One region of the Faecalibacterium sp. 9 genome, then DNA from elsewhere that is predicted to be linked to it. Evidence: predicted binding sites of a transcription regulator. Region 1 holds the regulator's gene; the other holds the start of a gene.
The links. The regulator HrcA, encoded in region 1, represses chaperone genes, less so after heat shock. The targets are predictions, from matches to a motif close to TGTTAGCACTCNNNNNNNNNGAGTGCTAACA.
Positions count from the first base shown of each region.

Region 2: ACKXF9_RS14495 (Hsp20/alpha crystallin family protein) is a predicted target of HrcA. The motif match lies at 5,880-5,910, and genes of this name have one in related genera.

Region 1 covers NZ_JBLWGB010000001.1:764,013-772,305, forward strand. Annotated here, with positions in the region: gene ACKXF9_RS03560 (LytR/AlgR family response regulator transcription factor) at 1-548, shown strand, start outside; gene ACKXF9_RS03565 (GHKL domain-containing protein) at 545-2,008, shown strand; gene ACKXF9_RS03570 (NAD(P)/FAD-dependent oxidoreductase) at 2,423-3,679, opposite strand; gene ACKXF9_RS03575 (stage V sporulation T C-terminal domain-containing protein) at 3,881-4,423, shown strand; gene hrcA (heat-inducible transcriptional repressor HrcA) at 4,926-5,999, shown strand; gene ACKXF9_RS03585 (nucleotide exchange factor GrpE) at 5,996-6,625, shown strand; gene dnaK (molecular chaperone DnaK) at 6,727-8,293, shown strand, end outside.
Region 2 covers NZ_JBLWGB010000003.1:419,204-427,496, forward strand. Annotated here, with positions in the region: gene ACKXF9_RS14465 (ATP-binding protein) at 1-2,392, shown strand, start outside; gene ACKXF9_RS14470 (C-GCAxxG-C-C family protein) at 2,481-2,870, shown strand; gene ACKXF9_RS14475 (GNAT family N-acetyltransferase) at 2,907-3,845, shown strand; gene ACKXF9_RS14480 (hypothetical protein) at 3,918-4,064, shown strand; gene ACKXF9_RS14485 (MmcQ/YjbR family DNA-binding protein) at 4,127-4,528, shown strand; gene ACKXF9_RS14490 (alcohol dehydrogenase) at 4,580-5,614, shown strand; gene ACKXF9_RS14495 (Hsp20/alpha crystallin family protein) at 6,045-6,515, shown strand; gene fabZ (3-hydroxyacyl-ACP dehydratase FabZ) at 6,687-7,163, opposite strand; gene fabF (beta-ketoacyl-ACP synthase II) at 7,167-8,293, opposite strand, start outside.

The sequences.
Region 1 (8,293 bases):
ACATGAATGGTTTAAGCGGCATGGATGCGGCAAGAGAACTTCGGAAAACCGATGCAGACTGCCTTCTGGTTTTTACCACCACCTCGACAGACCATGCACTCGAGGGGTTTCAGGTACGGGCATTTCATTATTTGGTCAAGCCCTTTTCAGAGGCCGAGTTGTCCGGTCTGTTGGATGAAATGCTCGCAAAACTCCCCCGCCCGGAGCCGGTTTTGACGGTGAAGGTGGATGGCAGCGACATCCATTTGCGCTATCGTGATATCATATCCGCCGAGCATTTCGCCCACATGATCAACATCCGCACCACTGCCGGCAAAACGCTTGCTACGCGCCAGAGCTTCAAAGCGTTCACCGAGCCGCTCAAAAAAGATCCGCGCTTTTTTGTCTGCGGACGCGGCGCGATCATCAATATGGAGAATGCTGCCGATTTTCAGGCTGCCGCCTTCTGTATGACGGACGGCAGCCGCGTCTATGTCAGTCAGGAGCTTTTGAAAGCCGCCCGACAGGCCTTTATGGAATTTCTGCTGCAAAGGGGGCGTGCGGATTGAAGGATGTTCTGCGCCCGGTTCTGGAACTTACGGTCGTGTTTCCCGGTTTGCTGCTTGCGTATTTTCCGGTAGGTTCCTATCTGAAGCTGCCGCCCGCAAAGCTTGCAGCAGGGGCGGTGCCGCTGCTGCTCGGGCTTTGCCTTGGCGGCGGGCTGTTTTGCTATCATTTTGGCATTTCAACGGCGTTCTCCGTGCTGCTTATTACGCTTACAGCAATTTTTTTGTATCGCAGAACGCTGCGGATCTCTCTCTGGAAATCCGGAACCATCGCGCTTGCGGTCTGCGCGGTATTTGCGTGCCTGAACAGCCTGTCCCGGGCCGTCGGCACGGCAATCGTGATCCGGATGCAGCTGCCGCCGGACAAGCCGTGGTTCTGCTTTGGCGCCTGCATCTTTTATAATGCGGTCTGCTGGCTGATCACTGCCGCAGCCTATTATCCCGCCACCCACGCAGTACGCGCGATGGTGGAGGATGACAATTTTGCGCAGACGTGGTATGTGTTCTGGATACTGCCGCTGGTGTTCATCCTGCTGAACCTTTTTATAACCCCGCGCTACCAGATAACGCTCCGGACAGGGCGGGTCTTGCAGGTCTACATCGTTATGAGCATCGCGCTTTTGTTTCTGATGTTCATGTTCAATGCGATCTTTCTGCTGATGGCAACCAGCCTTAACAAAAATGCGAGATTGCAGCAGGAAAACCAGTTTCTTTCCATGCAGCAGCAGCGCTATCAAAGCCTGAAAGCCGCCATTGAAGAAGCCCGGCAGGCGCGGCACGATATGCGCCACCAGCTGAATCAGATCTCCGCACTGGCCGAGGCAGGAGATCTGGACGGCCTGAAAGCCTACCTTGCAAAAACTGCCGCCCGGATCCCGGATCTGGATATGAATTTCTGCGAAAACCGTGCAGCGGACAGTGTTGTCGGCCATTATTGCGCCCTTGCAAAGCGTGAGGGTGTTCCCTTTTGTGCCAAACTCGACTTGCCACAGGTGCTTCCTGTGGACGAGATCGATCTGTGTCTGGTGCTGTCTAATCTTCTGGAAAACGCATTCGAAGCCAGCCTGCGCACCGCACCCGCCCGGCGCAAGATCGAGGTCACCGCGTATGTCCATGCCGAGCGGCTTCTTTTGGTCGAAGTGGAAAACGCATTTGACGGTGAAGTCAACGAAAAAAGCGGGCTCTTCCGCTCGTCCAAGCGAAAGGAAAACGGGATCGGCATCCAGTCTGTCCAGCATATTGCAGAAAAGACCGGCGGTGCAAGCACATTTACCCATCAGAATGGCGTTTTCTCTGCCAAGGTCATGCTTTGTGGAGAAAAGCAGCCGCCAGAGACCGCGGACAGCACCACGGAGTTGTACGGAAAATGTGAAAAGCAATGCGGAAAGCGCAGAAACTTGCCATATAAAAAGTGGAAACTTCATTCCCCAAATGGCAACCTCCATGCTAAAAGTGGCAAGTGACATATACAAAATGCCATTATACAGAATGCCCACTCCCCTGAGAACTCCTCAGACGAGTGGGCATTCTTCTTTCCGTGTATCAAATTTACCTCTGTGGTCACTCAAATCGCCACCAAGTCATGGATCAAAAATCATCATTTTTCATTTGTCCCAGAGTAAGTGCACGGTTTCTGCACTGTTTTTGCACACCGGCGGGAAAGCCGTGTTTTTCCTTGCATTGTCTGCATTCTGTGCATCGTGGCGGAACTTGTCGGGGCGAGGTCCCTCCATCTTGCTGGCGCAAGACCGTTCTGTTACTTAAAAGCCCCACTGGGGCTTTCATTGCTGCGCTGCGCTCGCAAACGCGAATTTTCCATACTTTTTTCAGGCGAACAGCAGGCGGGTGAACTCCGGGTGCTCCGCATTTCTGCACGGCTATTTTTTCCGCTGCCGCTGAACACGGCGGGCGGCGTCCCGCCCGGCTGCGATCCCGCTGCCGAAGGCCCAGTGCAGATTGAAGCCGCCGCAGCTGCCGGCGCAGTCCAGCGTTTCGCCCACAAAATACAGGCCCGGGCAGCCCTGAAACTGAAAATGCGCATCCACTTCCCGCAGCGAAAGCCCGCCGCCGGTCACCTGCGCCTGCTTCCAGCCGCAGGGGGTCAGGCCCTCAAAGCGCCAGTGCTTGGCGGTGTGGGCCAGTTTCTGCCACTGTCCGGCAGTGAGAACGGCGGGAGCGTTGCCGTCCCTCAGCCCGGCGGCAGACCACACAGCGCAGCCCAGTTTCCGGTTCAGCAGACCCAGCCAGAACCCGGCAGGGCTGTCCCCTGCCGTCTGGGCGGCATGGGAACGGAACAGGGCGGTCAGCTCTGCTTCGTCCAGTGCCGGAAAAAGATCCAGCTCCACCGCAGGAGCCTTTGGGCTGCGGCCCGGTGCCAGCAGGCCGGACAGCTGCATGATGCAGATGCCGGAAAGGCCATAGTCGGTGAACTGCACCTCGCCGGTCTCTGCGGCCAGCACACGGCTTCCGTCCAACAGGGAGGCCGCGGCTTTGGCGCGGATGCCGGCCAGAGTCTTGTTGGGCTTTGCGCACTGCAGAGCAGTCAGACAGGGATACAGCGGCTCCGTTCTGCCGCCGCACTGGGCGGCGAACCGGGTGCCGAAGCCGTCGGTGCCGAACTGCGGCCCGGCGGCACCGCCCATGGCGCAGATGACGGCATCCGCGCGCAGGGTCTCGGTGCTGCCCTCTGCCGCCTCGAACTGCACAGCGTAGCCGCTGCGGCTCTGGCTCAGGGTGCGCACGGTGCAGCCGGTGCGCAGCTGCACATGGTGCTGCGCAAGGTGGTGCTCCAGCAGGGCCAGCACGTCCGCTGCCTGATTGGAATAGGGATAGATGCGCCCCGCTTCGTCGGTGCGGGTATAGAGCCCCAGCGCACGGAACCAGCCCAGCGGGTCGGCTGCATTCACAGCGTCCAGCAGCGGGAGCAGCGCCGCCGGGTCGGCTGTGAAATACCGCTCCGGCACGATGCCGGTGTTGTCCAGATTGCAGCGGCCGTTGCCGGTGGCCAGCAGCTTTTTGCCCGGCCTTGGGTTGCGTTCCAGCACGACCACCTGCGCGCGGGGTGCACTTTGTGCGGCGGCCAGCCCGGCGGCCAGCCCGGCGGCACCGCCGCCAAGAATGAGGATGTTCGGCATCCTGACACCTGCCTTTCTCAGCAGAATTTCAGAAGCTGTCCTCATAAGCAGGGTGCTGTGCTTATGAAAACGGCTTTTTGTATCATTGTAGCAGAACCCTGCCGGAAACGCAACGAAGGGGCAGCTTTCCGTAGGTATAAATTGCCCGGGCTGACAGATACTAGAGGTGCAGGCATTTTCAAGGAAACGGAGGAGCCAACAATGAAAGCAACAGGTATCGTGCGCCGCATCGACGAGCTGGGACGGGTGGTGATCCCCAAAGAGATCCGCCGCACCCAGCGCATCCGCCGCGGCGACCCGCTGGAGATCTTCACGACAGGCGACGGCGAGGTGATCTTTAAAAAGTATTCCCCCATTGGCGAAATGAACGCAGTGGCGGCCCAGTACACCGAGGTGCTGAGCAAAAGCTTTGCGCTTACCACCTTTGTGGCAGACCGGGACCGCATCCTCACGGTGAGCGGGAGCGGCCGGCGGGAGCTGGCCGACCGCAGCATCAGCCAGCCGCTGGAAAAGCTGATGGATGGCCGCAGGCTGTACCAGTGCGAGGGCGTTGCGGAAAAATGCATCCTGCCCTGCGAGGGCTCGCCCCGGGTGGTGCTGTGCGCCGCACCCATCATTGCGTCGGGCGATGTGATCGGCGTGGTGGGTCTGCTGACCGAAGACCGCACCGCTGTGCCGGATGCCGCCCAGCTCAAGGCGGTGAATGTGGCGGCAGCGTTTCTGGCCAGACAGATGGAGGAGTAAGGCGGGACGATTTTGAATGCGCGCCGCGCTGCTTTGGACGAGTTGTGGCACCCAGCGGCTGCTACGGCCCTTGAGCGGGCCTTGCATCCTGCTGGCCACGGCCCCAACAGCTCCTCCCTGCTTCGGCCGCAGGCCGCAGTCGTCGCCGTTGCATATTCAGCGGAAAAATTATTTATAATAGAGTAATGCCGGGCGGTCTGCGGACCGCCCGGCATTGCGTTTTCACGGGTGGGGGTCGTGGCGGCAAACGGCATTTGCAGCGCTGCTTTCTGCGAAAGCGCGGCGCAGCGGGAAGCGGGCTTGCCCCCTCAGACGCTTTGGCAAAACCGGAAAGCCTGACGTACTGCCAAGGTCACACCCCTTTTTATGACAGAATTATGAATCTTTGATAACATTTTTCCAAGGGGCTTGACAGCACCGGAAAATTGGCTATAATGGTCTTAGCACTCAGGAACAAGGAGTGCTAAACAAACAAAGCGAACGCAAAAAGGAGGCAGGCGCTATGACGATGGATGCACGCAAGCAGCGAGTCTTGCAGGCGATCGTGGCGCTGTATGGTCTCGAAGGCGAGCCCGTTGGCAGCAGCGTGCTGGCAAACTACTTTGACATGGCAGTTTCCAGCGCAACGCTCCGCAACGAAATGGCGGCGCTGACAAAGCTGGGCCTGCTGGAGCAGCCCCACACCAGCGCGGGCCGTGTGCCCAGTGCCAAGGGCTACCGCTACTACCTTGATAATCTGCTGACCGACGATCAGCCGCTGGACCGCGTGAGCCGCGCCCGTGTGGATGCGGTGTTCGCAAGCCTCGACCACGAGCCGGAAAAGCTGGCGCAGGGCGCAGCCCGGGCGCTGGCCTCCATCAGCGGCTGCACCGCCGCCATCAGCACCCCGTGTGCAGAGGATCTGTGCATTGCCCATTACGAAGTCGTTCAGGTGGGCCGCAGCGCAGCCGCTGTGCTGGCTGTAACAACTGCCGGTTACGTCCGCACCCGTGTGGCGCGGGTACGCACCGGCCTCTCCCGCGAGAATGCGGCGGCTCTTGCCGCATTGCTGAACCGAAACCTCACCTTTGTGGCGCCGGTGGATCTTTCGCCCCGGCTGCTGGCAGAGCTGTGCAGCCAGATCGACCCGGAGCTGGTGCCTGTCATCAGCGCGGCGGCGGCCATCCTGCAGGACTCCGTCAAGCCCCACGTATTTCTGGGCGGTGAGCAGTATCTGCTGGACTGGCCTCAGCTGGACGGCAAGGTGGGCGACATCCTTACCCTGCTGAACGACGAAGAACAGGCAGCGGCCCTGATCGCTCCCCCGACAGACCGCAGCGAGAGCGTGCTGCTGGGCGAGGATCTGGAACCGCAGATCCCGGGCCTGTGCATCGTGAGTGACCGGTATCTGGTGGGCGGAGGCCTGTGGGGCTCCATTGCATTGATCGGCCCCACCCGGATGCCCTTCCAGAAACTGATGCCGCTGCTGCATTACTTTGCAGACCAGCTGGGCGAGGGCATGAGCGGCAAACGAAAAGACACCCCACAGGCTGCCGTACCCCGGCGGACTGTGATCTATAAGGAGGATCTGGAATGAGCGAAGAAGCAAAAAAGACGGCTCCGGCTCAGGAAGCTGAGCAGCCCGAAACGGCTCCCGAGGAAAAGGCCCAGCAGGCAGCACCCGAACAGGAACCTGCTGCCGAAGCTGCCGACCCGAAGGATGACAAGAAGAAGGATGGCGGCTGGTTCAACAAGAAGGCCCGTGAGCTGGAAGCCGTAAAGGCAAAGCTGGACGCGGCCGAAGCCAACGCTGCACAGGCCAAAGACCAGCTGCTGCGCATGGCTGCCGAGTACGAGAACTACCGCAAGCGCTCCACCCGCGAAGCCGACCAGAAGTTCAACGATGGCATTTCCTTTGCGGTGAACCAGATCATCCCCATTCTGGATACGCTGGAGATGGCGGCCAACGCCCCCACCACCGACGAGAACTACAAAAAAGGCGTGACCATGACGCTGGACAAAGCCGCCAAGGCGCTGGACGTCCTCCATGTAGAGGAGATCGAAGCGCTGGGCAAGCCCTTTGACCCCAACTTCATGAACGCGGTGCAGCAGATCCCCGCCCCGGACGGACAGGAGAGCGGTACCGTCATCACGGTCTACCAGAAGGGTTACAAGCTGGGCGATAAGATCGTCCGCCATGCGACCGTTGTGGTGGCCGAGTAACAATGCAGAAACCCGCAGGGGTTTTGAATATAATATCCGCTTACAAACATTTGAGCATCACATAAACAATACGATTTGTTCTTTCGAGAGGAGTTTTCATTATGAGTAAGATCATTGGTATCGACCTTGGTACTACCAACAGCTGCGTGGCTGTCATGGAGGGCGGCGAGCCCGTTGTTATCGCAAACTCTGAGGGTGCACGCACCACCCCGTCTGTGGTCGGCTTTACCAAGACCGGCGATCGTCTGGTGGGTCAGGTCGCAAAGCGTCAGGCCATCACCAACCCCGAGAACACCGTTGCTTCCATCAAGCGCTTCATGGGCACCGATCACAAGGTGACCCTGAACGGCAAGGAGTACACTCCCCAGCAGGTCAGCGCTATGATCCTGCAGAAGCTGAAGGCTGACGCCGAGGCTTATCTGGGTGAGTCCGTTACCGAGGCCGTCATTACCGTGCCTGCCTACTTCAACGACAGCCAGCGTCAGGCCACCAAGGACGCAGGCACCATTGCAGGCCTGAACGTCAAGCGTATCATCAACGAGCCCACTGCCGCTTCTCTGGCATACGGCATCGATAAGGAAGAGGACCAGAAGATCATGGTCTACGACCTGGGCGGCGGCACCTTCGATGTGTCCATCATCGAGATGGGCGACGGCGTTACCGAGGTTCTGGCCACCAATGGTGATACCCATCTGGGCGGCGATGACTTTGATGAGCGCGTTATCAACTGGATGGCAGACGCCTTCCAGACCGAGAACGGCATCGACCTGCGCAAGGACAAGATGGCTGCTCAGCGTCTGAAGGAAGCTGCTGAGAAGGCAAAGATCGAGCTGTCCAGCGCAATGAGCAGCCAGATCAACCTGCCCTTCATCACTGCCGACGCTACCGGCCCGAAGCACTTGGATATGACCCTGACCCGCGCAAAGTTCAATGAGCTGACCGCTGATCTGGTGGACCGCACCATGGGCCCCGTCCGCAAGGCTCTGCAGGATGCAGGCCTGCGTCCCTCTGACCTGAAGAAGGTCCTGATGGTCGGTGGTTCCACCCGTATCCCCGCTGTCTACGATGCAGTCAAGAAGGAACTGAACTGCGAGCCCTTCAAGGGCATCAACCCCGATGAGTGCGTGGCTGTGGGTGCTGCCATTCAGGGCGGCGTGCTGCAGGGCGACGTCAAGGGCCTGCTGCTGCTGGATGTCACCCCGCTGAGCCTGGGCATTGAGACTCTGGGCGGCGTGTGCACCAAGATCATCGACCGCAACACCACCATCCCCACCCACAAGAGTCAGGTGTTCTCCACCGCTGCCGACAACCAGCCCTCTGTTGAGGTCAACGTGCTGCAGGGCGAGCGTGAGTTCGCACGCGACAACAAGAGTCTGGGTGTCTTCCATCTGGACGGCATTGCTCCGGCTCCCCGTGGTGTGCCTCAGATCGAAGTTACCTTCGATATCGATGCAAACGGCATCGTGAAGGTCAGCGCAAAGGATCTGGGTACCGGCAAGGAGCAGAACATCACCATCACCGCTTCCACCAACATGTCCAAGGAGGACATCGACAAGGCTGTGAAGGAAGCTGAGCAGTTTGCTGCCGACGATAAGAAGAAGCGTGAAGAGGTCGATATCCGCAACGGTGCCGACCAGATGGTGTTCCAGACCGAGAAGATGCTGAAAG
Region 2 (8,293 bases), on a different contig from region 1:
AAAGATCGGCGTTCTGATGGGAACGGAGCCGGAAGTGATGCTGACCGAGTGGGAAGAAAAATACGGCCTGGAAACGGAACACGTCAACATCTCCAACAACGATGATGTGAAGCAAAAGCTGGCAAATCACGAGATCGACTGCTTTGTTTCGCTGGAAGAATCCTTCTGGGCAGAGCGTGGCATCTCGACCATAACCCGTGTGGGAGAATCCGGCATCTACTATGCAATCAACAAAAACCGGCCTGATATCAAGGAAGAACTGGACGATGCAATGCGCGCGTTGGACGAAGCTGTGCCTTTTTATACGGCGGATCTGTATAAACGGTATTTCTCAATGGATTATACGCCCATCCTTACAGGGGAGGAAAAGGCGTGGCTCAAAGAGCACGGCACCATCAAGATGGGCTTTCTGACGAGTGACAGCGGCGTCAGCACCTTTGACCCTGCCACCGGGGAGTTTACCGGGGTAATCACGGACTATATTCAGTTTGCAGCAAATTGTCTGGGCAATCAGGAACTGGAATTCCAGCTGGTCGGCTATGACAGCAAGGAAGCAGAACTGGATGCGCTGAAATCGGGCGAGATCGACATGATCTTCCATTTCGACCAGAACCCCAATCTGGTGGAAGAGTATCACTTTGCCCGTACCAACACAACGTGGACCTCCAACCTGATGGCGGTCACGAACAAACAGCACTTTAACGAAAACAGTGTAAACCGCATTGCCGTTCCCCAAAACAAACTCTCCCTGAAAAAGTACCTTGCGTTTTATTACCCGCAGTGGGAGATCGTGGACTGCGATACACAGGAGGATGCGGCAAGGCTGATCGAAACCGGACAGGCAGATTGCTTTGTTACCGGGATCAGCAGTGAGGAAAATTACAGTAAGAAATACGGGTTTTACAGCGTTCCGCTGTTGAACCCTGTCAAATCCTGCTTTGCGGTCAATAGCGGAAACCGCAGCCTGTTGTCCATCCTGAACAAAACGATCAAGGCAATGCCTGTTAATATGCTTGCCGGCGCGCTTGCGATGTATAAGAGCTCCGCGCGGAAGGTTACCCTGAGCGATTTTATAAAGGATAACTTCTTTAAGGTTCTGCTGATCAGCAGCATTGCTGTTGCAGTTGTTCTGCTCACGATTTTGATGCTGCTCCAGAAGGCGCGTAAAGCCGAAGCTGCTGCAAGGAAAGCGGCAAACGATACGCAGGAACTGAATGCAAAATTGCAGGTCGCCGTGGAAAAAGCAGAGAGCGCGAACCGCGCCAAGTCCACCTTCCTGTTCAATATGTCTCATGATATCCGTACCCCCATGAACGCCATTATCGGTTACGCAGACCTTGCCTCCCGGCATCTGGACGCCCCTGCAAAGCTGGAAAAATACATGGAGAACATTCAGATATGCGGACAGAACCTGCTGGTGCTGCTGAACAATGTGCTGGACCTTGCCCGAATTGAGAACGACAGGACGGAGATCGAATATTCTGTTTCGGATGTCGAAAAAGATTTTCGTAACTGCATTGCGATGTTCCAGAATCAGGCAGACAGCAAGGGGCAGACGCTTACGGTGACAACACATCTGCTGTATCCGTATATCTATGCGGATGTTCCGCATCTGACCGAGATCTGCACGAACCTCGTCAGCAACGCGGTCAAATACACAGGTGCCTGCGGCACGATCCACTGTGATGTCACGCAGAAACCCGGCAAAAAAGAGGGTTGGTGCGACACGGTGATCACGGTTGCCGATAACGGTATCGGGATGTCGCAGGAGTTCCAGAAGCATATCTTTGAACCCTTTGAACGGGAACGCACTTCCACCGTCAGCAAAGTGGAGGGCAGCGGCATCGGAATGGGCATCGTGAAAAAGCTGGTCGAGCTGATGAGCGGCACCGTGGAAGTGGAGAGCAAGATCGGTGTGGGCTCCACATTTACTGTCACCATTCCCAGCCGCATTGCACCGCAGGAGGAAACACATGCGAAACGGGATACCACTTCTTCGGACAAAAAGAGCCTGCTCGGTGTGAAGATCCTGCTGACCGAGGACAACGACCTCAATGCAGAGATTGCCGCCGAACTGCTGCAGGAAGAGGGCTGCACGGTAGACCGCGCCAAAGACGGCGTGGAATGTGTGGATATGCTGGAAAAAGCTGCGAACGGAACGTATCAGCTGATCCTTATGGACATCCAGATGCCTGTGATGAACGGCTACGATGCAGCAAAGAAGATCCGGAGAATGGAAGACCCCCAAAAAGCGGATATTCCCATCATTGCCATGACTGCAAATGCCTTTTCCGAAGACAGGCAGGCGGCACTGGATGCCGGGATGAACGACCATGTTGCAAAGCCGATCAATATGAATGTCCTTGTGCCGACCATCCGGAAATACCTTTGATGCGGACAGAAAGCTGTGTATCAGGACGATACCGTATTGTGGAGCGTAAAAGCGAGTTGTGGATACTTTGAAGAAAGAGGATCGTAAAATGAACATTGAAGAACGGGCAGCGCAGGCTGCCGCATGGAAAGCCGCCGGACAGTGCAACTGCGCACAGGCGGTGCTGGAGGCATTTGAGGACAGGCTGCCGGTGGATACCGACACCCTGATGAAGCTGGGCGCAGGCTATGCCGCCGGCATGGGCTGCATGGAAAGCACCTGCGGCGCACTGATCGGCGCTGTGATGGTGGCGGGCGTTGCTACAGACGGCAAGGGCACGCCACGCATTTCCAAAGAACTGCTGCAAAACTTTCAGGATAAGTGCGGTGCCACCCTCTGCAAGGATCTGAAGGGTATGGAGACCGGCGCACCGCTGTGCCCCTGCCCGGAGTGCGTCCGCAACGCCGTGCTGGCATTGGGCGAGGTGCTGGGAGAGTAAGACGAAGAAAGTCTTGTTTGAAGGAGATATTTTGCGATGGAATACAAACGCTTTGGCAGTAAGATCCTTGTCCGCATCGACAAGGACGAGGAGATCCTTGAAAAAGTAAAGGAGCTTGCTCTGAAGGAAAAGATCCGCCTTGCCGCCGTTCAGGCGCTGGGGGCCACCAACAGCTTTACGGTGGGCGTATACAATGTGGCCGAAAAGAAATACTACGCCAACACCTTCAGCGGCAGCTTTGAGATCGTTTCGCTGACCGGAACCATCAACACCATGAACGGTGAATTTTACACCCATCTGCACATGAGCGCAGGAAATGACAAGGGTGAGGTGTTCGGCGGGCATCTGAACCGGGCGGTGGTCAGCGCCACCTGCGAAATGGTGGTCGATGTTCTGGACGGAACGGTAGACCGTGCATATGATCCGGTCACCGGGCTGAACCTGTTCAAATTCCCGTCTGTCAAAGAAAATGACTGCGCTGAAAGTGTTTTGAAGGAAAGTAAAATGAAGATCCGTAAGGCAGAGGAAAAAGATATTCCCCGACTTCTTGCGCTGCTGGGGCAGGTATTGCAGATCCATGCAGAGATCCGCCCGGATATTTTTATCTCCGGCACCACCAAATACACTGTCGGCCAGTTGGCAGAGCTTTTGAAGCAGGAGGATAAACCCATCTATGTTGCGGTGGACGAGGACGATGTGTGCATGGGCTACGCCTTCTGTCAGCTCAAAGAGCAGCCCTTTTCCACCAACATGGTGCCCTTCAAGTCCTTGTTTATTGATGACCTTTGCGTTGACCGGCAGGCACGGGGACAGCACATCGGAGAAAGTCTGTTTGAATATGTGAAGCAGCAGGCAAAAGAGCTGGGCTGCTATGAGGTGACCCTGAACGTCTGGGCGGGAAACACCCCGGCAGAGCACTTCTACGAAAAGATGGGCATGAAAACAAAGGAACGGCAGATGGAATATATCCTGTGAATGCGGACGCAGGAAGATGACCCGTTGGTAGAATTGTCGGAAAGAAATTGATGATAGAGATGAGGACAGAAAATGCCTATCAGACTGATCTGCAGCGACATTGACGGTACGCTGCTGCAATACGGCAGGAAAGAGCTGGAAGGATCTGCGCACCGAACCACACGGAAAACGGTTGCCCTGAGCGTTCCGGGCGCCTGTTTCAAGGGCATTGCGCTTTGACTACAGCATCAGCCCCAAGGTCTGGTCGCCGGAAAAAACGCCCTGGGAGGAGGAAAATATCAATGGATCGCAAAAAACTGGAACAGCTGATTTTTGACACCTGCAGTGTGGAGCCGGACTATCCCTGGATGGACACCCCGGAATCGGCGGTGTTCCGCCACCCGGGCAATCGCAAATGGTTCGCGCTGGTCACCACGGTGTCCCGCAGCAAGCTGGGGCTGCCCGGGCAGCAGCCGGTGGACATCGTAAACCTGAAATGTGCCCCCCTCCTCATTGGTTCCCTGCGGATGGAGCCGGGCTTTTACCCGGCCTACCATATGAACAAGGACAACTGGATCACGGCAGCGTTGGACGGCAGTGCACCGGATGACACGATCCGGATGTTGCTGGAAATGAGCTATGCGGCAACCGCGCCGAAGCTGCGGAAAAAGCCCCGGCCTTCTGCGGCTTGCCCCCTGCCATGACTGCGTGGGATGCGCAGTCCGGAAAAAATAAAGTACACGGAGGAAAAAAGCATGCTGACCTACACCTATGTTTCAAAGGGCAAGTTTGTCCTGATGGAAAAACCAAAGCCGGTGCTGCAGCACGAGCGAGATGCCATTGTGAAGGTGACACTTGCCAGCATCTGCTCCAGCGACCTGCACATCAAGCACGGCAGCGTGCCCCGGGCCGTGCCCGGCATCACGGTAGGCCATGAGATGGTGGGCATCGTGGAAGAAGTGGGCAGTGCAGTGACCAACGTGAAGCCCGGCGACCGGGTGACGGTGAACGTGGAGACCTTCTGCGGAGAGTGCTTTTTCTGCAAAAAAGGCTTCGTGAACAACTGCACCGATCAAAACGGCGGCTGGGCGCTGGGCTGCCGCATCGACGGCGGGCAGGCAGAGTATGTCCGGGTGCCTTTTGCGGATCAGGGACTGAACAAGATCCCGGACGGCGTTACCGACCGGCAGGCGCTGCTGGTGGGCGATGTCCTTGCCACCGGCTATTGGGCAGCGCGCATCTCTGAGATCACCCCCGAGGATACTGTGCTGATCCTCGGCGCAGGGCCGACCGGCATCTGCACCCTGCTGTGCGTTATGCTGCACAGCCCCAAGCGCATCATCGTGTGTGAAAAGGACGCAAGCCGCCTGCAGTTCATCCGTCGGCACTACCCGCAGGTGCTCACCGTGCAGCCGGAGGACTGCACCGCCTTTGTGCGGGCCAACAGCGACCACGGCGGGGCAGATGTGGTGCTGGAAGTGGCAGGGGCGGACTCCACCTTCCGGCTGGCGTGGGAGTGCGCAAGACCCAACGCCATTGTGACCGTGGTGGCACTGTACGATAAGGCGCAGACCCTGCCGCTGCCGGAGATGTATGGCAAAAATCTCACCTTCAAGACAGGCGGCGTGGACGGCTGCGACTGTGAAGAAACGCTGCGTCTCATTGCAGAAGGCAGGATCGATACCGAACCGCTCATCACCCATACCTATCCTCTGCGCCGGATCGAAGAGGGCTACGACCTCTTTGAACACAAGCGGGACGGCGTGATCAAGGTGGCAGTGGAATGCTGACAGCTGCCGTTAAGGCGAAGCACCAGCGCTCTGCACGATGCCTGCAGACGGGACCGTGAGACGATGGCTCCCAAAAACGTGGCAGCACGCGGAACCATTACCGTGGCCCATAGCATGTGAACCGATAAAGCGCCCCCGGAGAGCTTTTGAACTGTACTCTCCGGGGGCGTTGTTTTATTGCAGATCATATTTTGCATGAGGTTATTGTGGTGACGGGGGAAGGTGAACACAAGATATTGTTGCAAAAGTGTTATCTTTCCGTGAATTTTAGCACTCTACTATTGACAGTGCTAAAACTGTGTGCTATAACAAAGGCGTGCTCAGGAGAAAGGGGCATGAGGGAACCGCAAGGCTCCCGGGAAGACTCCGCTCCTGATGCACGATCTTGATTTTATACCCGACCCGAACGCCGGGATTGGAGGGTTGTTTTATGTTTATGCCTGCTGTTTTTCATGAGAACCTGTTCGATGATTTCTTTGATCCGTTCTGGAACGATGCTGCACTGGAGCGTGCAATGAACCGTGAGGCTCATGACACCTTTGGCAAGCGTGGCGCGAACATGATGAAGACCGATGTGAAGCAGACCGCTGATGGCAATTATGATGTTGCAGTGGATCTGCCCGGCTGCAAGAAGGAAGACGTTCAGATGGAGCTGAACGACGGCTACCTGACCATTCAGGCTGTCCGCAGCCACAGCAACGATGAGAAGGACGAGAAAGGCCGCTATCTGCGCCGTGAGACCTTCTCCGGCACCTGCGCCCGCAGCTTCTACGTGGGCGATGCAGTGAAGAAGGAAGACATCCACGCAAAGTTCGAGGATGGCATCCTGCACATCCAGCTGCCCGCTCCTCAGCAGCAGAAGGCTCTGCCGGAAAACCCCAACCTGATCGCAATTGAGTAAAACGCCGCGCGTGTGCACCAAGGCACAACGCGTATTTGCTGATCTTCTCAGCGCTTTCGGAATATAACAAAACCTCCCCGTGCGGCTTTATCCTGCACGGGGAGGTTTTTTGTTGATCGTCTGTTTTTACCGGCCGGTCTGCTGAGACATGCGGACAGGGAACGTCCGGGTTCAGCGGTTGTCGGCTGCTTCGGTCAGAACAAAGGTCAGCTCGGCGGTGGCGGCGCACTTGCCGTCCACCCACGCCGAAGCCTTGCCCACGCCCACCGGGCCGTGCTGCTCTACCAGTTCACAGTGCAGGGTGAGCACATCACCGGGGGTGACCTGTTTGCGGAAGCGGGCATTCTTGATGCCGCCGAAGAGGGCGAGTTTGCCCTTGTTCTCCGGCAGGCTCAGCGCTGCTACTGCGCCGGTCTGGGCCAGTGCTTCCAGAATGAGCACTCCCGGCATCACTGGCTGACCGGGAAAATGTCCGCAGAAAAATTCCTCATTGCGGCTCACGCACTTGCGGCCGATGGCCCACTGGCCCGGCTCGTAGTCCAGAATGCGGTCCACAAGGGCAAAGGGATAGCGGTGCGGCAGAAGCGCCGCGATCTCCTCGCTGTTCAGGGCGTTTGCGTCTGCACGCACGGTGCGGGGTTCTGCCATGGGTCAGCCCTCCCATCTGCGCAGGGCGATGCAGGCGTTGTGCCCGCCAAAGCCCAGACTGTTGCTCAGTGCGTAGGTCATGGCCTGCGCACGGCCAGTGTTCGGCACATAGTCCAGATCACATTCGGGATCGGGCTGCTCATAGTGGATGGTGGGCGGCGCAAACTGGTCATGCAGGGCCAGCGCCGTAAATACGGCTTCAATGCCGCCCGCACCGCCCAGCAGATGACCGGTCATGCTCTTGGTGCTCACCACGGTCAGCTGCTTTGCGTGTTCGCCGAACACCGCATGGATGGCGGCGGTCTCGCAGGCATCGTTCATGTGGGTGCCGGTGCCGTGGGCGTTGATGTGGTCCACCTGCTCCGGTGCGATGCCTGCATCCGCCAGCGTCAGCGCCATGCAGTCGATGGCACCTGCGCCACCGGGGGCGGGGGCGGTGAAGTGGTAGGCGTCGCAGTTGGCACCGTAGCCCACCACCTCAGCGTAAATGTGCGCACCGCGGGCACGGGCATGCTCCAGCTCTTCCAGCACCAGCACACCGCTGCCTTCGCCCATCACGAAGCCGCCGCGCCGCGCGTCAAAGGGCAGGCTGGCTGCATCCGGATCGGTCGCAGTGGAAAGCGCTTTCATGCTGGTAAAGCCGCCGATGCCCAGAGGGCTGATGCAGCTCTCTGCACCGCCGCAGACCATGGCGGTCTCATAGCCGTCACGGATGCGGTGGAAGGCATCGCCTACGGCATTGGTGCCGCCGGCGCAGGCCGTCACCGGGCAGGTGCACATGCCCTTCAGGCCAAAGCGGATGGCCACCTGTGCCGCCGCCATGTTGGCAATGGACATGGGCACGAAATAGGGGCTTACCTTTTCCATGCCCTTTTCTTCACCGCGGGTGTGCTGCTCCTCAATGGTGGGCAGACCGCCAATGCCGCTGGAAAGGATGACACCGATCTGTTTGGCTTCCGCTTCGGTGTCCAGACCGCTGTCTGCAACCGCTTCAGCGGCAGCAGCAAGGGCCAGAACGGTAAAGCGGGCCATCTTGCGGGCTTCCTTTTTGTCCACGATGGTTTCCGGGTCAAAGCCCTTCACCTCGCCTGCCAGCTTGCATTTGAAATCGGTGGTATCGAACTGGGTAA